3 regions of the Luteibacter sp. P4_E6 genome follow, and region 3 is predicted to be linked to each of the others. Evidence: riboswitches for the same ligand, from Rfam matches in the RefSeq annotation. Region 3 holds a riboswitch; each other region holds the start of a gene.
The links. A riboswitch is a leader RNA that binds a small molecule or an ion and turns the genes downstream of it on or off. The one in region 3 is predicted to bind cobalamin.
Positions count from the first base shown of each region.

Region 1: linked by a shared signal. The riboswitch ahead of AC1DT2_RS04020 (ribonucleoside-diphosphate reductase subunit alpha) and the one ahead of btuB (TonB-dependent vitamin B12 receptor) in region 3 are both predicted to bind cobalamin.
Region 2: linked by a shared signal. The riboswitch ahead of AC1DT2_RS01235 (TonB-dependent receptor domain-containing protein) and the one ahead of btuB (TonB-dependent vitamin B12 receptor) in region 3 are both predicted to bind cobalamin.

Region 1 covers NZ_JBFUJE010000031.1:14,085-20,529, reverse strand. Annotated here, with positions in the region: gene AC1DT2_RS04030 (acyl-CoA thioesterase) at 76-465, opposite strand; gene AC1DT2_RS04025 (ribonucleotide-diphosphate reductase subunit beta) at 635-1,663, opposite strand; gene AC1DT2_RS04020 (ribonucleoside-diphosphate reductase subunit alpha) at 1,829-4,342, opposite strand; cobalamin riboswitch at 4,501-4,712, opposite strand; gene AC1DT2_RS04015 (hybrid sensor histidine kinase/response regulator) at 4,903-6,445, shown strand, end outside.
Region 2 covers NZ_JBFUJE010000007.1:3,216-12,161, forward strand. Annotated here, with positions in the region: gene pgl (6-phosphogluconolactonase) at 1-140, opposite strand, end outside; gene zwf (glucose-6-phosphate dehydrogenase) at 140-1,612, opposite strand; gene AC1DT2_RS01220 (GntR family transcriptional regulator) at 1,851-2,603, shown strand; gene AC1DT2_RS01225 (SIS domain-containing protein) at 2,619-3,653, shown strand; gene nagA (N-acetylglucosamine-6-phosphate deacetylase) at 3,671-4,816, shown strand; cobalamin riboswitch at 4,863-5,098, shown strand; gene AC1DT2_RS01235 (TonB-dependent receptor domain-containing protein) at 5,236-7,119, shown strand; gene AC1DT2_RS01240 (efflux RND transporter permease subunit) at 7,378-8,946, shown strand, end outside.
Region 3 covers NZ_JBFUJE010000119.1:4,666-9,587, reverse strand. Annotated here, with positions in the region: partial or broken gene AC1DT2_RS09725 (hypothetical protein) at 1-190, opposite strand, end outside; gene btuB (TonB-dependent vitamin B12 receptor) at 215-2,092, opposite strand; cobalamin riboswitch at 2,212-2,441, opposite strand; gene AC1DT2_RS09715 (S1 family peptidase) at 2,610-4,583, opposite strand; gene AC1DT2_RS09710 (hypothetical protein) at 4,705-4,922, opposite strand, start outside.

The sequences.
Region 1 (6,445 bases), on a different contig from region 3:
CGATTGGGTACTTGCGGCCGCCTTTCCCGCGGCCGCGGGATCGCCGATGAATCGGCTCCCACAACGAGTTCGGGGTCAGGCGGGGAGCGGCTGGACCGCGGTCGGCTTATGTTCGGCGTCGAGCGCGATCATCGTGAACGTGCCGCGGGTGCAGAGCTCACGGGCGCCGGTGAGCAGGTCTTCGGTGTACATCGCCACGTCGATCTTCATCGAGGTGCGGCCCACCGACACGACCGTGGCGATCAGCTCGACCATCTGTCCCTTGCGCACCGGAACGTGGAAGTCGACCTGTTCCGATCGGGCGGTGACGACGATCTGGCGGGAGTAGCGGGAGGCGGCAAGGAAGGCCGCTTTATCCATCCACGCCAAAGCCTGGCCGCCGAACAGCGTGCCGAGGTGGTTGGTGTGGTCGGGGAAGACGATTTCGAGGAGGCGGGCCTCGGTGGGGCGGGCGATGTCGGTCATGAGGCTGTTCCTGTTGCAGTGCAGCAATGATACAGCCGCTGCCTCAAAACCGCTTTACTGTGGGAGCCGCTTCAGCGGCGATGGTGCTTGCCTCTATCTGGCCCGCTGCCGCGGGATCGCCGGCAGATAGCCGGCTCCCACAGGTTCATCTCCGCCAGGTTCCAGATTCTTAGAACGACTGGTCGAAGGCGACTTCGCCTTCCACTCCGACCTGGTACGACGAGACGCGGCGCTCGAAGAAGTTGGTCAGTTCCTGGACGTCCTGCAGGTCCATGAAGTCGAACGGGTTCTTCGAGCCGTACTTCTTCGGCATGTCCAGCTGCACAAGGCGCTGGTCGGCGCAGTACTCGAGGTACTGGCGCATGTCGGTGACCGACAGGCCGGCGACGCCGCCCGAGAGCACGTCCTGGGCGAACAGCGTTTCGCAGGCGATGGCGTCTTCGAGCATCGCTTCGACCTGCATGCGCATCTCGTCGTCGAACAGATCCGGTTCCTGCTCGCGCACGGTGCGTACGACTTCGAAGGCAAAGGCCATGTGGCCGGACTCGTCACGGAACACCCAGTTGGTGCCCGAAGCCAGGCCGTGCAGCAGACCGCGCGAACGCAGGTAGTACACGTAAGCAAACGCGGCGAAGAAGAACAGGCCTTCGATGCACGCGGCGAAGCAGATCAGGTTGAGCAGGAACTGGCGACGGTGTTCGCGGGTGTCCAGGCGGTTGAGGCCCTGGATGGAGTCGATCCACTTGAAGCAGAACTCGCCCTTCGCTGCGATGGACGGGATGCTCTCGATCGCCGCGAATGCCCTGTTGCGCTCCGACGGTTCCGGGATATAGGTGTCGAGCAGCGTGAGGTAGAACTGCACGTGCAGCGCTTCCTCGTAAAGCTGGCGCGAGAGGTACATGCGCGCTTCGGGCGAATTGATGTGCTGGTAGAGATTCAGCACGAGATTGTTCGACACGATCGTGTCGCCGGTGGCGAAGAAGGCCACGAGGCGATGGATGAGGTGGCGATCCGCGTCCGACATCTTCGACTTCAGGTCCGACGTGTCCAGCGAGAAGTCCACTTCTTCCACCGTCCAGGTGTTGCGGATGGCGGAGCGGTACATCTCGTAGAACTGCGGATACTTCATCGGCCGCAGCGTCAGTTCGAAGCCGGGCTCGAGGATGTTGGAGTCGCGGGTGATCGGTGCAGCGGACATCGGGTACCTCTGGAAAGAATGAGCGGCTTTTGTGGGAGCCGCTTCAGCGGCGATGGGTGCTTGCGTCGGTCTGGCCCGCTGCCGCGGGATCGCCGGCAATAGCCGGCTCCCACAGGTTTCCGGTACCCCTATCGCCGATGAATCGGCTCCTACATTTCTCTACTGTTACTGGCAGGCTTCGCAGTACTCGGGGTTCTCCAGCGAGCAGAACACCGCGGCTTCGGCCTGTTCCTGTGCATCCGCGGCCGGGGCGATCGGTGCCTGCACGGCGGCCGGGGAGCTGACCGTGGTCTTGGCAATACGCGTAGCCGGACGCGAGCGCAGGTAGTAGGTCGTCTTGACGCCGGACTTCCACGCGTACATGTACATGGAGGAGAGCTGGCCGATGTTCGGGTTCTCCATGAAGAGGTTCAGCGACTGGCTCTGGTCGATGTACGCACCGCGCGCGGCGGCGAGGTCGATCAGCGCCTTCTGCGGCAGTTCCCAGGTGGTGCGGTACACCTCGCGCAGCCGTGCCGGGATCGCCGTGATGCCCTGCACCGAGCCTTCGGCGAGCTTGATCTGGTCGCGCACTTCGCCGGTCCACAGGCCCAGCGTCTTCAGCTCGTCGACCAGGTAGCGGTTGACCACCAGGAAGTCGCCCGACAGTGTTTCGCGCTTGAACAGGTTCGACACCTGCGGCTCGATGCACTCGTAGCAGCCGGCGATCGAGGCGATGGTTGCCGTCGGCGCGATGGCGATGAGCAGCGAGTTGCGCAGGCCCTTGGCCTTGATCTTCTCGCGCAGATCGGCCCAGCGGCCGTCGGCATCGGTCGGCGTGGCGGCCGGCCAGTAGTCGAACTGCATTTCACCGTTGGCCGAACGGGTTTCTTCAAAGCCCGGTAACGGGCCGTCGCGCTCGGCGATCTCGTTCGACATCGACAGCGCGTGGAAGTAGATCTCTTCCTGGATACGCGTCGACAGCTTGCGGGCTTCTTCCGAATCGAACGGCAGGCGCAGCTTGAAGAAGACATCCTGCAGGCCCATCACGCCGAGGCCGACCGGGCGCCACTTCATGTTCGCCGTCTTCGCCGTGGCGATCGGGTAGAAGTTGAGGTCGATCACGCGGTTGAGCTGGCGAACGGCGGTGCGCACGGTGGTGGCGAGCTTGTCGTAGTCGAACTGGCCATCCACCACGTGGCGGGCGAGGTTCACCGAGCCGAGGTTGCACACGGCCGTCTCGCCTTCCGAGGTCACTTCGAGGATCTCGGTGCACAGATTGGACAGGTGGATGACGTTCTGCGGCAGTGCGGTCTGGTTGCTGGTCGCGTTGGAGCGATCCTTGAAGGTCATCCAGCCGTTGCCGGTCTGGGCCAGCGAACGCAGCATGCGGGCGTAGAGCTCGCGTGCCTTGATCGACTTCGACGCGAGGCCTTCGGCTTCGGCCTTTTCATAGGCGGCGTCGAAGGTCGGGCCCCAGGTGTCGACGAAATGCGGGACGATCTTCGGATCGAACAGCGACCAGTCGCCGTCCAGTTCCACGCGGCGCATGAACAGGTCGGGGACCCAGTTGGCCAGGTTGAGGTTGTGTGTGCGGCGCGCGTCGTCGCCGGTGTTCTCGCGCAACTCGAGGAACTCCTCGATGTCCGCATGCCAGGATTCCAGGTACACGCAGGCCGCGCCCTTGCGCTTGCCGCCCTGGTTCACCGCGGCAACCGAGGCGTCGAGCGTTTTCAGCCAGGGCACGAGGCCGTTCGAATGGCCGTTGGTGCCTTTGATCAGCGAACCGCGCGAGCGGATGCGCGAGTAGGCCAGGCCGATGCCGCCAGCGAACTTCGATAGCTGGGCCACGTCGCCATACTTGGCGTAGATGGATTCCAGCGCGTCCTGCGGGGAGTCGAGCAGGAAGCACGACGACAGCTGCTCATGCGCGGTGCCGGCGTTGAACAGGGTCGGCGAGCTGGCCAGGTACTCCAGCGACGAGAGCATGCGGTACAGCTCGAGCGTCTCGGCCACGTCGTTGCCGCCGAGCGCGCAGGCGATGCGCATGAAGAAATACTGCGGCGTTTCGATCACGAAGCGCTTGGTCGGGTGGCGCAGCAGGTAGCGGTCGTACACCGTGCGCAGGCCGAAATACTCGAAGCGACGCGAACCGGTCGTGTCGATCGCATCGTTGAGCTTGCGCGCGTTGATCTGCACGAAGTCGCGGAGGCGCTCGTTGAGGATGCCCAGGTCGAAGCCGGTCGAGATCGACTGCGAGAAGGACTGGATGTCCTGGCCCGACACTTCCTTGTCGACGAACGCGGCGAGCAGGCGCGCGGCGAGCTGGCCGTATTCCGGCTCTTCGGCCGTGAGCGCGGCCGAGGTGCGGATCGACAGCTGGTCGAGTTCCTGGGTGGTGGCGCCGTCGTACAGGCCGCCGATCGTCTTCAGCGCCACGCGCATCGGATCGACCGCAAACAGGCCATCGGCGCTGCGCGTCACCGCGCGCACGATTTTGTTCACGTCGACCACTTCGTGGCCGCCGTTGCGCTTGGTCACGCGCATCTGTCCGGGGTTGTGCGGCGGCGTCAGCGCGAAGGCCGGCGGCGCGTCGTTCTTGTAACCGGCGGCAGGCGCCTTGTCGGTTGCTGCGGAGGGAGTGGCGGCCGCGTCGGCCGTCTCGGTGCGCTCGCGCGCTGCGGAATCCATCGTCGTCATTGTGTTGGCAGCCCCATGGCCTTGGTCAAACCTCCGTCCCGAGGGTCGGCTCGATGCGATGGGGGCAAAACACGGGAAATGTCGGGGACGGAGCGCCTTTGAAGGCCTCCGGTCCGCGACGTGCTTCCCCGCGGAAGCCGTCACCACTATCGAGGCCTCTCGGGCACCGATTGCTGGCAGGTCTTCGGACTCGTGGACGTGGACCTTGCGGTCCGCCTACCCGTCGCTTCCCAGTCCCCGAAGGACCAGTGCATTGAACGGGATCGTTTCCACTTACCGCTGCGGGGCAGTTCCGGATTCACACCGGTATTCCCTATTAAGTCCGACGGGCAGTCGCGCCTCTCCGGACACCAACGAGACACACGATATAGCTGGCGAAGGGGTGCGTCAACACAAGATGTAGGGTGTTGGCGTAGGTGGTTGATCGGCTGGGGAGTCCCTGTTGTCAAGCGTTTTTCGACGGCTCGCCAATGAAGGTTCTGTGAAGGCCGTCTACACAAAGGGAACCACAATGAACCGATAAAATCGCCGCCCACCAGCCTCCCACGATTGCTCGACAGATGCCCTCATCGTTCGCATTGCAGGACCAGACTCTCCTTTCCCATGCGCTCGATGCCCTGCCATTTGGCTTTGCGGCCGTGTCGGCTTCGGGAGAGCTGCTCTACGCCAACGCCTGGGTGACCGCCCGCTTGCGCGAACACGAGCCTTCGGGGTTCCTCGGCCTGTGGGACCCCGACAGCCGCGATCGCCTTGTCGCGGCGCTGCCGCTGGTCATACCAGGCAACGGCGTGCGCGAGCTGGCCCTCGCCACGGTCGATGGAGCCCACGTGCGGGTATCGCTCGAAGCCCGGCCGGGTTTGCCAGCCACCGCGGCGGTGACGATCCGTTCGGCGGGAGAGGGCACCGACGGCTCCGGTGCCGCCGAAGATCGCCGCGTTGCCCTGATCGAGATCGGCAACCTGCTGCGCGATCTGGAAGATCCGATCGATATTGCCTACCGTGTCGCCGAGGTACTCGGCCGGACGCTGAAGGTGAGCCGGGCCGGCTACGGCACGATCGACCCGGTGGCCGAAACCATCACGGTGGAGCGAGACTGGAATGCGCCAGGGATCCAGACCCTCGCCGGCGTACTGCACTTTCGCGACTACGGCAGCTACATCGATGAGCTCAAACGTGGCGTGACCACGGTGATCACCGACGCCCGGACGGACCCACGCACGGCTGCCACCGCCGATGCCCTGGCCGGCATCACCGCCTTGTCCTTCATCAATATGCCGGTGACGGAACGGGGCGGCTTCGTCGCCCTCCTGTACCTCAACCACGCGGACCCTCGCGACTGGTCCGAGGAAGAGATCAGCTTCGTCAGCGAAGTAGCCAGCCGCACGCGCGTGGCCGTGGAACGGCGCCGTGCCGAGCACGAGCTCCGGCTACTGGCCAAAGATCTCGAGCGCCAGGTCGTCGAGCGTACCTACGAGCGCGACCGGGTCTGGACTCTCTCCAGCGACATCCTGGTCGTGGCCGACACCGACACCCGCCTGCTATCGGTCAATCCGGCGTGGACAACCATCCTGGGCTGGAGCGAGCGCGACACGTTAGGTCGTTCCTATCTCGACTTCGTTCACCCGGAAGACATCTCGCGCACCCAGGACGAAACCGGCCACCTGGCCGATGGCGAGACCACGCTTCGCTTCGAGAACCGCTATCGCACCGCCGACGGTGGCTTGCGCACGCTCTCGTGGCGAGCGGTGCCCAGCGAGGGCCTGATCTTCGCCGTGGCCCGTGACGTCTCGGCTGAGCGTGACCGCGAAGCAGCGCTGGACGTGGTCCAGGAGCAGTTGCGCCAGGCGCAGAAGATGGATGCGATCGGTAACCTCACCGGCGGCGTGGCCCACGATTTCAACAACCTCCTCCAGGTGATCAGCGGCAATCTGCAGTTACTCGCCGCCGACGTCTCCGGGAACGAACGCGCGGAGCGTCGCGTCGCCAATGCCATGGCGGGTGTCACGCGCGGCTCCAAGCTTGCCGCACAGCTGCTCGCGTTCGGTCGCCGCCAGCCGCTGGCACCCAAGGTCGTCAACATCGGTCGCTTCGTCCGCGACATGG
Region 2 (8,946 bases), on a different contig from region 3:
GTGCTGCCGCCGCTGACGGCGAGACTGGCTTTGCCGCGTGCCTTGACGGCGGCATCGAGCTTGCTCGCGATATCTTTGGCCAGCGTGTCGCCGAGGGTCAGGCGATCGGCGAATTCATGGCGGTTCACTTTTGCGTTCATCAGGCAGCGTCCTCGGCCCAGGTACGGCCATCACGTTCGATGAGCGCCACGGCGGCGCTCGGACCCCAGGTACCCGCGGTGTACGGCTTCGGCGTCTCGCCGCCGCCTTCCCACGCCTGGAGGATGGGACCGGCCCAGTTCCATGCGGCCTCGACTTCGTCGCGACGCATGAACAGGGTCGGGTTGCCGCGCACCACGTCGAGGATCAGGCGCTCGTAGGCATCCGGTTGCTGGATGCCGAACGCCGCCGCGAAGCTCATGTCGAGCGGCACGTGACGCAGGCGCAGGCCACCCGGACCCGGATGCTTGATGGTCAGCCACAGCTTCACGCCTTCGTCCGGCTGCAGACGCAGCGTCAGGCGATTCGGCAGCAGCGGACCATTGGCGGGATCGAAGATGGAATGCGGCAGCGCACGGAACGTCACCACGATTTCCGAAACGCGACTGGGAAGGCGCTTGCCGGTGCGCAGGTAGAACGGCACACCAGCCCAGCGCCAGTTACCGATCTCCGCCTTGAGGGCGACGAAGGTTTCGGTCTTGGACTGGTCGCTGCCCAGTTCGTCCAGGTAACCCGGGACGCTCTGGCCTTCGGCCGCGCCGGCACGGTACTGGCCGCGCACGGTGAGTAGGCCAGCGTTGCTCGCATCGATCGGACGCAGCGACCGCAGCACCTTGAGCTTCTCGTCGCGCACGGCATCCGGCTCCAGCGACGACGGCGGCTCCATGGCGAGCATGCACAACAGCTGCAGGATATGGTTCTGGACCATGTCGCGCAGGGCACCGGCACGGTCGTAGTAGCCGGCGCGATGGCCGACGCCCACGGTTTCGGCGACGGTGATCTGCACGTGGTCGATGTGCTGGGCATTCCACAGCGGCTCGAACAGCGCGTTGCCGAAGCGCAGCGCCAGCAGGTTCTGCACCGTCTCCTTACCGAGGTAATGATCGATGCGGTAGGTCTGCGATTCGGTGAAGTAGCCGGCGACCGCGTCGTTGATCGCGTTGGCGCTCTGCAGGTCGCGGCCGATCGGCTTTTCCAGCACCACGCGCGAGCGTTCGCCGTTGAGGCCCAACGAGCCGAGTCGCTGGCAGATGTCGGTGAAGATGTCCGGCGCGGTCGAGAGATAGAACACGCGGATATGCGTCGGCTGCGCGGCCATGAGGGCCGAGAACTCGTCCCAGCCGTCGGCCTTGCGGGCGTCCAGCGAGCGGTAGCCGATCATCGCGATGAAGGCGTCGAGCTGGGCCTTGGCCACGTGGGCCACGCCTTTCTCGATGGCGACGCGGACCTGCTCACGATACCCGGCGTCGTCGAGACCTTCGCGGGCGACACCGATGATCCGGCTGCTCGGCTGGATCTGGCCGTCGACGAACCGGTGGTACATGGCGGGGAGGAGCTTGCGGACGGCGAGGTCGCCGGTGCCGCCGAAAATGACCAGATCGAACGGCTCGATCGGCAGGAGTTGTGCGCTCACGACAGTGGCCTGTTCAACGTCGAGGGAAGATGCCACCGGATCGTACCAGTGACATACCAGGTCATACCAGCCCCGTACCAATCGCCGCGGCGTTTCGCCGCCATTGGCGGCACGATTACCCAACGGAAACGTTTCCAGCGCCCATTTGGATCGTGCAAACGACTGTTTGAATCCTCCGGTGGTATGGACGAACTTGCACGCGCTTGCCCCAGTGGTCGGGTATTGGTATCTTCAGGAAATGGAAATCGCCCTCGTCGCCGAATACCAGCGCCTGCAGCACGACCCGGCCGCCCGGCTGCCGCTGGCGTACATGCGCCTGCGTCGGGCTATTCGCAACGTGATCGAGAACGGCGAGGTGCAGGTCGGCCATGCACTGCCCAGCGAACGTGATCTCGCCAGGGCCCTCACCCTGTCCCGGGTCACCGTACGCAAGGCCATCGGTGGCCTGGTCGAGGACGGCCTGCTCACCCAGCGCCACGGCGCCGGCACCTTCGTCTCCGAACGTATCGTCAAGCCGCTCTCGCGGATGACCAGCTTCACCGAGGACCTGCGTGCGCGCGGCCTCAACCCGCGCTCCGAGTTCTTCGAACGGGCGATCGGCGAAGTCACCCCCGAGGAATCCATGGCGATGAACCTGTCGCCGGGCACCCAGGTGGTCCGCCTGCATCGCCTGCGCTATGCCGGCGACGAACCGCTGGCCATCGAGCGCAGCGCTGTGCCGTTGTCGCTCCTGCCCGACCCGAACCTGGTCGAGGATTCGCTCTACGAGGCCCTGGACAAGCTGGGCAACCGCCCGCTTCGTGCCTTGCAACGCCTGCGTGCCGTCGTGCTCGGCCCCGCGCAGACGCGACTGCTGCGCCTGAGCGCCGGCAGCGCGGGACTCAGCATCGAACGCCGCAGCTTTCTCGACGACGGCCGGATCGTCGAATTCACCTGTTCCTGGTACCGCGGGGACATCTATGACTTCGTCGCCGAACTGCAAAGCGACTAACGAGCCAACCAGACCATGACGATCCAGCCGCAAGACACCCTGATGTTCCGCGAAGCGCACGAGACCGCCGAGGTCGTCGAGCGGCAACTTGCCAACAACGAAGCCGTGATCGGGGCGCTCGCCGAGCGCCTGCGCGCCACACCGCCGCGCATGGTCATCACCTGCGCACGTGGCAGCTCGGATCACGCGGCCATGTACGCCAAGTACGTGTTTGAAACCCAGCTCGGCGTCGTCACCGCGTCGGCCTCGCCGTCGGTCACCTCGATTTACCACGCGGCGCAGCGCCTCGACGGCGCGCTCTATGTGGCCGTCTCGCAGTCCGGCAAGAGCCCCGACCTGGTCCGCAATGCCGAGGCCGCGAAAAAGGCGGGTGCCTACGTGGTCGCGCTGGTCAACGTGGTGGATTCGCCGCTTGCCGATGTCGCCGACGTCGTCGTGCCCCTGCACGCCGGACCGGAAACCAGCGTCGCCGCGACCAAGAGTTATCTCGGCGCGCTGTTCGCCATCCTGCACATCGCCGCCCGGTGGAGCGGCAAGCCCGAGATCGCCGATGCGATCACCGCGCTGCCCGCCCAGCTTCGTCACGGTTGGAACGCCGACTGGTCGGCACTCACCGACGGGCTGGTGGATGCGCACAACCTGTTCGTCGTCGGTCGTGGTTTTGGTTTCGCCGGTGCGCTCGAGGCCGCGCTCAAGTTCAAGGAAACCTGTGGGCTGCATGCCGAAGCCTTCAGCGCGGCCGAGGTGAAGCACGGCCCGATGGCCCTGGTTGGCCCCCATTTTCCGGTGCTGTTCTTCGCGCAGAACGACGACACCCTGCCCGGCGTGCTCGAGGTCGCCGCCGAGTTCCGCAAGCGCGGTGCCAAGGTGTGGGTAGCCGCGCCGGGTGCCACGGGTGACGACATCCTCCCGCTCGTCGCCACGGCACCCATCGCCGCGGTGCTGGTCACCGTGCAGAGCTTCTATCGCGCCACCGCCGCCCTCGCACTGCGCCGTGGCTTCAATCCCGACGTCCCGCCGCACCTGAACAAGGTGACGGAAACCGTCTGATTCATGGAGTTCCTCGTATGACCCTCGCCCTCGTCAACGGCCGCGTCCTTACCGATAACGGATTCCAGGGTGGCTTTGCCGTCCTCATCGACGACGGAAAAATCACCGGTCTCGCGCTGCCATCCGATCCGCGCGTGCGCGCGGCGGAACGCCACGATCTCGGTGGCCGCACCCTGCTACCCGGCTTTATCGACTGCCAGGTCAACGGCGGCGGTGGCGTGCTGTTCAACGACGTACCCACCGTCGATGCGATCCGCAGGATCGGCGAGGCGCATGCGAAGTTCGGCACGACCGGCTTCCTGCCCACCCTCATCAGCGACGATGTCGACGTCATGGCGAAGGCTATCGACGCCGTGAACGAAGCCGTGGCCCAGGGCGTGCCCGGCGTGCTCGGCATCCATCTCGAAGGCCCGTTCATCGCGCCCGAACGCAAGGGCGTGCACGATCCGGCCAAGTTCCGCATCGCCGATGCGAGTGACGTGGCGATGGTCGCGCGCCGCCACGGCGGCGTGACTCTGCTCACCCTCGCACCGGAACGCGCCAGCGCCGCCGTGCTGCAGGAGCTGGTCGCCAACGGCGTCATCGTCGCTGCCGGCCACACCGCCGCCGACTACGACACCACGCGTAACGCGCTGGCCACTGGCATTCGCGGCTTCACGCACCTGTTCAACGCCATGACCCCGTTCACCAGCCGCGAACCTGGTGTGGTCGGCGCCGCACTCGAGGATCCCGCCAGCTGGTGCGGCCTGATTGTCGACGGCCACCACGTGCATCCGGCTTCCTTGCGTGTCGCCATCGCGGCGAAGGCGCGCGAGAAGATGATGCTGGTGACCGATGCCATGCCGCCGGTCGGCTCCGACGACCCGACCTTCGTGCTGAAGGGCGAGACGATCACGGTGAAGGACGGTGTCTGCCAGACCGCCGACGGCACCCTGGCCGGCTCCGCGCTGGACATGGCCACGGCCGTACGCAACACGATCAACATGGTCGGCGTGCCTTATGACGAAGCCGCCCGCATGGCCTCGACCTACCCGGCCGCCTTCCTCGGCCTCGGCGCCACCCACGGCCACATCGCCGCCGGCTACCGTGCCGACCTGGTCGTGATGGACCACAACCACGAGGTCGTCGAGACCTGGATCGGTGGCGTCCGCGTCGTCGGCTGACACCGTCACGTTTGTTAAATCCGCGTGACATGAACCCGGCGGCCCGCTAGAGTGGCGCCGTTCGGGTGTCCCGGCCGGCGGTCGCTGGTGGGATGAAACGGGAAGCCGGTGCGTCGCCTCGCGACTATTCCGGCACTGCCCCCGCAACGGTAAGCGACAGGAAGGCCTGAAGGTCTTTACGGAAACCGGCCATACGCCACTGCGAAAGCGGGAAGGCGCCGGGTTCCGCCACGGCAGGTGGCTGACGCGAGTCCGGAGACCGGCCCGARGCATTCGCCTCGCGACACTCGCGGGGCGTTTTATGTTGGGCGATTCGCGGAGGGCGGATCCGGACAGCGTTCCGGGTCGATCCGTGCCCGCATGCCGTTCGCCGTTTGTCCTCCGTTTCGCCTTTAGCGACGCACTAAGGAAACGGCTCCATGAAGAAGACCCTGCTCGCGATGGCCCTGCTGTCGTCCATCGCCGCCACCCACGCGGCCGACGCTCCCGCCGAGAAGCTCGATCCGGTGGTGGTCACGGCCAACCGTGCGGCCACGCCGCTCGACGAAGTGCTCGCCCCGGTCACGCTGATCACCCGCGAGGACATCGAGCGCCTGCAGCCGGTCAGCGTGCAGGACCTGCTCACCGGCCTGCCGGGCATCGTCATGGCGAACACCGGTGGCATCGGCCAGCAGACATCGTTGTTCATGCGCGGCACCAACTCCTCGCACACCCTGGTCCTATTGGACGGTGTGCGCGTCGGCACGGTCGGTGCCGGCATCCCGGCCTACGAGCAGCTGCCGGTGGACCAGATCGACCACATCGAGATCGTTCGCGGCCCGCAGTCGAGCCTGTATGGCTCGGACGCCATCGGTGGCGTCATCCAGATCTTCACCCGCCACGGCCAGGCCGGCGAAGCGCCCACGCCTTCGGTGTCGGTCACCGGTGGCAGCCACGGCTACACCGACGGCCAGTTCGGCCTGTCCGGTGGCACGCAGCACAGCTGGTACAACGCCAGCCTCGGCGGCCAGTACACCTCGGGCATCAATGCCTGCCGTGTCGGTGCGGGCGAGGCCTTCAAAGGCTGCTTCACCGACGAACCCGACCATGACGCCTACCGCACCTATAACGGCGCGCTCTCCGGCGGCTACCGCTGGGACGACGGTACGGAGCTCACCGGCAGCTGGCTGCGTAGCAAGGGCGACATCGAATACGACGGTGACTTCCAGAACCTGACCCGCCGCTCGCAGCAGGTCGCCGGCACCAAGCTCGCGTTCAACGCGCTGGAGAACTGGCGCATGTCGATCAGCCTGGGCCAGAACCAGGACCGCGCCGACAACTACCTCAACGGCGCCGACAAGACCCTGGACTTCGTGAACTACGGCGTCGACAAGGCGCGCGTGGGTTACCTGTACTCCAAGCGCAACCAGGCCTCCTGGCAGAACGATTTCACGCTCGCTCCGGGCCAGACGCTCAGCGTCGGCGTGGACTTCCAGCAGGAGAAGCTGAAGAGCGACACGGATTACCTGAAGGACACGCGCGAGAACACCGGCGTGTTCGCGCTGTACCAGGGCATCTTCGGCGCCAATGAGATCCAGCTGTCGGCACGTCACGACCACAACAACCAGTTCGGCAACCACACCACCGGCCAGGCCGCGTACGGCTTCCGCTTCGACAACGGCATGAAGGTCACCGCCTCCTACGGCACCGCGTTCCACGCGCCGACCTTCAACGACGAGTACTACCCGTACGGCGCGCCGGTGAACCTGAGCCCGGAGAAGTCGCGCACGGCCGAGATCGGCCTGTCGGCCCGCCCGGGCATCTGGAACTGGGCGGTGAACGCCTACCAGACGCGGGTGAACGACCTGATCGGCTTCGATGCGAACTTCCTGCCGATCAATGTCAGCAAGGCACGCATCCGTGGCGTTGAAGGACAGCTGGGCGCGGACGTGGACGGCTGGCACCTGCGTGGCTACGCCACCCTGCAGCAGCCGAAGGACCGTGACAGCGGTGACGAGTACAACAACCTCCTGGCACGCCGTCCCAAGCGTACGGCCCGCGTGGACGTGGACCGCGATCTCGGCGCCTTCACCGTCGGTGGCTCGGTCTACTCCGCCGGTTACAGCTACGACGATGCCGCGAATACGACACGCCTGGGCGGCTACGCGACGGCGGATGTTCGTGCCACCTGGCACGTGGATAGCGACTGGAGCGTCCAGGGTCGCCTGGCCAATGCGTTCGATCGTCGCTATGAGACCGCGGCGTATTACAACCAGCTGGGGCGGACCTATTACCTGACCGTGCGGTATTCGCCGGCGCGTTGAGTCACCCCCATCGCCGATAAATCGGCTCCCACATGAGACCTGCCTGACCATGGAAGGTGCCAAGCCTTGTGATGGAAGGTGCCAGGCTCTGTGTGGGAGCCGCTTCAGCGGCGATTCCCTATGTTTTGCCTCGATATAAATGAACGCGACACCCCTGCCTTCCGGCAGGGCCCCCACTAAAGGCACACGCGACACCGTCGCGCTGCCGTCATAAAGTCCACGGGCGCGGGTATGCTTCCCGCGATCACAGGAAGTGTCGTGAACTTTTTTGCACCATTCATTCGCCGGCCGAGAGGTACGTCGCTGCTTGCGGCGGGCCTGACCCTTGCCGGTGCGATCGCATACATGCTGCTTGGCGTGGCCGCGCTGCCCTCGATTGAGGTGCCGGCGGTATTCATCCAGACCCAGATGCCGGGTGCCAACGCGCAGACCATGGCGTCGACCATCATCGCGCCCCTGGAACGCCACCTCGGCCAGATTCCGGGCGTCGACCAGATGTACTCGAACAGCTCCGAAGGGGCTGGCTTCGTTCGTGTCCGCTTCACCATGGACCGCAGCACTGACGCTGCCGCACGCGACGTGCAGGCGGCCATCAACGCGGCCGCGGCCGATCTGCCGGCCGGCATGCCCTCGCCGCCGCAGTACTTCAAGTTCGATACCGGGCAGATTCCCGTCCTCCTCGTCGCCTTCACTTCGAAGACGATGCCGCCGGACAAACTGTTCGACGTAGTCAATACGCTGATCATGCCCAGTGTGAAGCAGATCGACGGCGTCTCGCGCGTGCAGGTGTTCGGTGGCACGCCGCATGCCGTGCGCATCGAGCTGGATACCAATGCGCTGTCGTCCAAGCAGCTGACGGCCAACGACGTTTCCAATGCACTGAACGCGGCCAACGTGAATTCCCCGCAGGGTGTGCTGTCCGACGGCGTCACGCAGATGACCGTGACCGCCAACGACGGACTGCGCGAGCCGGAAGATTTCGCCAACATCCTCATCGCCGTGCGCAACAACGTACCGGTACGCTTGTCCGACATCGCCAAGGTGACCAGCGGCGAGCAGGATCAGTATCAGGCGGCGTGGTTCCAGGGCGACCGCTCGGTCACCATGCAGATCAGCAAGCGGCCGGAGGCCAATTCCATCGCCACGGCCGAGGCGATCCGCGCCGCCTTGCCGCGCTTCCAGTCGTCGTTGCCCGCCGATGCCGTGGTGACGCCGATCTTCGACCTCACGCAGACCACCCAGTCGGCCCTGCACGAGGTAAAGGTCGCGCTGCTCATCAGTATCGTGATGGTGGTGCTGGTGATGATGGTGTTCCTGCGTCGCCTGGGCCCCACCCTGATCGCCACGCTCAGCGTGCCGCTGTCACTGGCTGGCGCGTTCGTGGTGATGTGGATCCTCGGTTACACGCTCAACACCATGTCGCTGATGGCGCTGGTGCTGTGCATCGGCTTCGTCGTGGACGATGCGATCGTGGTGATCGAGAACATCGTTCGTCATATGGAGAATGGAACGGGCCCGATGCCAGCCTCGCTGGAAGGCGTACGCGAGATCGGGTTCACCGTCGTCTCGATCACGCTGTCGCTGATCGCCGTGTTCGCGCCACTGCTGTTCGGCAACAACATGATCACCAAGCTGCTGCGCGAGTTCTCGGTGACCCTTGCCGCCGCCGTGGTGATCTCGGCCGTCGTCTCGCTGACCCTGACGCCGGCGTTGTGCGCCAGGTATCTCAAGCACGACGATGCCGATCGCAAGGTAAGCCGCTGGGAGCGTGCGCTCGAGCGCTTCGATCGTGGCCTTCTCGGCACGTACGAACGGGCGCTCGACTGG
Region 3 (4,922 bases):
GCACCGACAGGACCACGAAGCCGACGAAGGCCAGATGCTTGCGCAGATAGATGCCGCCAAGGAAGAACAAGGCCATGGACGCATCGGGTAGATGAAGGGCATCGCCGAAGTGATTGAAGCGCGTGGCGATCATCACTAGCGCGAACAGGCCGGCAACAGCAGTGAACAAGGAACGTGAGAGCGGCTTCATAAGGTGACCTCGAAGGTGGGACGGTTACGAACGGGGCTGGTAACGCAGGGTCAGCATCCAGTTGCGCTCCGGCTGGTTGTAATACTGCGCAGTCTCGTAGCGACGATCGAAAATGTTGTTCGCCGACAGTTCGATTTTCCACGCCGGGGCGAAGGCATAGGCCATGCGAAGATCGGTCAGCGTGTAGCCGCCCAGCCGGTTGGCGTTGGCGGTGTCATCGAAGCGATAGGCCGAAGCGAACACGCTCGCACCGACGCTGAACGCGCCGAAGCTGCGGTCGACATCGATATTTGCGGTGCGACGCGCACGACGCGGCAGCAGGTTTCCGTGCGTGTCATCGTCGCTATCGTCGATCGGCTGCAGCCAGGTGGCGTTTCCGGCGAGGCGCCAGTCACCGATGGTTGTGTCCGCGGCCATCTCGACGCCACGGATGCGCGAGCGGTCGATGTTATTCGCCCCGCCGAACGGGAACAGCGGACCACTCAGGCTCGAGTCGAACACGATCAAATGGTCGATCTTGTTCTGGAAGCCGTTGACGGACCAGTGGCCCCAGCCCGGCGTGCCCCGCAACCCCAGCTCCCAGTTCTTCGATGTCTCCGGGCCCAGATCCGGATTGCCGTAGTCGGGGAAATACAGGTCGTTGAAGGTCGGCGCCTTGAAAGCGGTGCCGTAGCTAGCGGTCACGCGCAAGGTCTTCGTCAGCGCATAGCCGTACTGGAGGCTGCCGGTGGTCTTGCCGCCGAACTGGCTGTTCTCGTCACGACGCACGCTGCCCTGTACGGAGCTGTCGCCGTACTCCTGCTGCCACTCGGCAAACAGCGCGTGGTTGCGGCGTGCATCGACGAGGTAGTCGGTGCTGCCAACCACGCGATCGCGTTGCCAATCGAAGCCCACGGTGGTGAGGCCGGCGCTCTCACCGACGCGACCGAGATCGGCCTGGAGGGAAGCGAGGTCACGATGCGTGTTGAACGTGTCGGCGTAAACGCCATTCTCGTAGTCGGTCGAAAGATCTTCGCTACGGCTCAGGCTGGCGGTGATCAGGATGTCCTGCGCCGGCTTGTAGCGCACGCGGCTGCCCAATACCTGTGTCGCCGACTGGGCAAAGTTGCTGCTGGTGCCGTCGTAGTGGTTGCGGCCTTCCGTACGCGTCGCCGTGGCGTCAGCGTCCCACTGGTCGTCGAAACGCCAGCCGCCCAGCAAAGACAGCGCATTATTCTTGTAACCATCCCTGTCGGGCTCATACGTGAAGCAGCCGGCGCCGCCCGGGCTGGGCTTCCCGCGGCACGCATTGATGCCGTCGGTCTGGTCATGGGTTGCCTGGACGGAGTACCAGCCTTGCGCACCGCGACCGGCGAAACCGACGGAACCGCTCGCCGCGTCGTATGAGCCCACGCCTACCGAGAAGTTCGGTACGAACGCGCCCTCGGGATGACGGGTGAAGATCTGGATGACGCCACCGAGCGCTTCCGAACCGTAAAGGCTGGAGTACGGACCGCGCACGATTTCGATGCGCTCGATCTGGTCGACCGGGATGTCCTGGAAGGCAGCAGTGCCGGAGGTGGCCGAGCCGATCTTGACCCCGTCCACCATCACCAGCACGTGATCGGATTCGGTACCGCGCAGGAACACGGACGTGGCCTTGCCCGGACCGCCGTTGTTGGCGATCGACACGCCCGGGGTACCGCGCAGCAGGTCAGCCAGGGAATGCGGCTGGAGACGCTCGATATCGGCGCGGTCGATCACCGTCGAGGCGGCGAGGACCTGGCTCTGGGTCTGGTCTGTGCGACTGGCCGTGACGACGACCTTGTCCAGATCGGTGGAAGCATCATCGGCGATGGCCGCAGCGGGCACGAGCAAAGCGATCGCGATGGAGACCGCGAGGGTGGAAGAACGAAATGACACAAAACAACTCCTGCTAACCGCGCCTACCCGCGCGGCATCAATGGCGAGGAACAGGAGGCGGGAAGACAGGATCGCGGAGGGCAAAAGGCCGACGGCAACCCACGACATGGCCCTCCGCCTGTCCGGTGTACCTCATGGCCGGTCTCCGGGCTCGCGAGCGCAGGGAATCCCTACCGGACGGCGCCTTCCCATGCCTATGGCACAGTGACTTGATGCCGACCTTTGCTCGCCTACCGTTGCGGGGGCAGCTCCGGAATGGTGGCAGCCTCGAAAGGCCGCGCACGTCACCGGATTCCCGTTTCAATCCTCGGCACTGAAGCCTTGGATCACCTTGGGCGCAAGTAGTGTATCCGAACGCGGCACACGGYGGCATAGATGGCCAATTAAAAGAAGGGTGCGCGGCCGAGCCGGCCGCTGAGTGCCCCAAAAGCCTTAAAAGGTTGCATCGAATTCCTTGCTGCCCGACCACAGCACGGTGTTGTGTTCACCGGTCAATCATCGTCGCCCCACAGGGCGATCAGTGCTCGCGAACCGTCGCGCCTTTCACCGCGTTGGCCAGCCGCTGCTTCATGACCGCATCCGACGGATTGGCGTCGCTTCCGTAGTACAAGGTGTAGAGCACGTTGGTATCGGCACCAGGCGTACCGAGCGTCGTGCCAGCCCAGCTCATGTCGGAGTCCTTGTACGGCTGTCCGTCCCCTGGGTGGGCGCGGGTAACGATGTCCTTCCAGCCGGAAAGATAATCGCGCGGCGAGTCAGGGAATGGCTTCGGATGCCGATTGATGCGTACGGCGGTGTACTTGTCCATATCCGGCTGAGCGCTAATGCCCGCGATACCCAGCGTCGCGCTGCCGTCGCGTCCCAGATAGCCGTAGCTGACGGCGAGCTCACCGTTGGCTTCGATCGGCTGCAAATCCGGGCCATAGCTAAGCGAGAATCCCGCCGGCGCGATGGAAAACCGCTTGCCGAAGTCGATGGCGAGATTCGCAGAGGCCAGCTCCGTGGGCACCCAGTCACCTTGCTGGAGGAATTCCTTCCAGGCAGCGAAGCTACCGTCGTAGGTCGTGGAGATCAGTCCGAGGAGGGTTTCGGTCTGGACGCTATCGGCGTGCCGGAAACGCGACTGCGTCTTCGACAGGAGAACGACATAACCGTCGGGCACGGGTAGCGAGTACACCTCGAGCACGGCGTCGATAGCCGGGAAGGCAAAGTCGCGATGCTGCCAACGCCGATGCCATCGATCGACGACGACAACGTCGCTGATGGGCGACCCGAGCGACGTCATCCTGACTTTCTCGTCGCCCACGTCACGCGTGAACGTGGAGGCTTTGAAGATCAGGTCCACGAGGCCGGCGGCGTCGGAGTACAGCTTGGCCAGGGGCAGATCGTCTGGCTTTCGCACATGCAGCAGTATGACTTTCCCCAACAGGCCGGCATCGACGAAGCCATTGCCTGGAAGTGCTGACTTCGCGTGCTCGGGTATCCAGTAGGTCCACTCGTTGTTAGCACCACGACGAAGTGCCATGGGGTAGGCATCGAGCGGCGCACCGGCGGCAAGGATTTTTTTGCTGCCATCACCCTTGGGAAACATGTTGGCATCCTCCCGGCCGAGAAGCTCCTTCCACTGGGAATCGAAAAAGGTGTCGGCCTGCGCCAGGTAACTCTTGGCGAAATCGTCAAAAGTAAGTGGCAGGTCGACATGCACGCGGAAGATCCCATCCTGGGTCGCGTCCATGAAGATGGCACGGCCCGAGGCACGCCTTTCCGAGTCCACCGATTTCGTCGGCGCATCCAGAACCAGACTGATGGGCAGCGCGAAGTTGAGGTTTTCGTTGGGCGACTTGCGCAACACCACGCCGATCACCTTCCCGTCCTTGTCCAGGAGGGGGCCGCCGCTATTGCCTGGCGATGCGGCCGCCGAGAAGCGGATCCACTTCCACTGGCCATTCTCGTCTTCCGGCGTATCGGACGTGTACAGGCCATCGCGTACCACGACGCCTGTGCCCAACGCATTACCGACCGCGTAAACCGCCTCGTTGAGATGGTTACCACGGTCGACGGCCAGGGGTTTCACGTCCGGCGCGTTGGCCACGGTGAAGACCACAAAATCTTGCGCCAGGGAAAATCCGACGACCTTGTCGATGGCAAAGACCTTGCCGTCCGCGTCACGTAGCAAAGGCGGACCCGAACGGCCGCCAATGCCGTCAATGACCACGTGGAAAGCCGTGACGAAACGGTTCTTGCCAATGGCGAACGCCGTTCCGATCGAATTGTATTTGTCGTTGCGGTATTGGAAGGGGAGCTTTTCCAGCGGGAGCGGCTTCTCGTAGCGTGCGGATGAATCGTCGGGCTTGGCCAGCACCACCTCGAACGTGGCGCCTTTCACCACGGGCAAATGCGACGCGTCCAGGGTGGCGGCAGACAGGCTCTGCGAGAACCACACGGCTATTGAGAAGAGGGTCAGGCGGCAGATACGTCCGTGAATTTGCATGAAGGCGCTCGGGCTGGTGGGCCGGGAGTTTCAGCAGCCTCCCTGGCAAGGCTTGAACCGCGTCAGACGATACAGTGTCAGTCAACCCCACTCAATAACGACGGCAGAGTGTCTGCCGCAATTATTGCAAGACAACCGGGAGCCCCGGTTTCGCAGCCTGCGTCCAGGTTCCGGAGAATCCGCCCGACTTCGTCGGCACCAGATCGAACGTCTCGAGAACCACGCCATGCTCATCCTTATGTTGCAAGATCCAGTGCCCGGATGGCGCCTTGGCGATGTCGAGGCCGATCGATGTGCCAATCCGTTCGTAGAAATAGCTCGCGCCGGAAGTGGACCCAA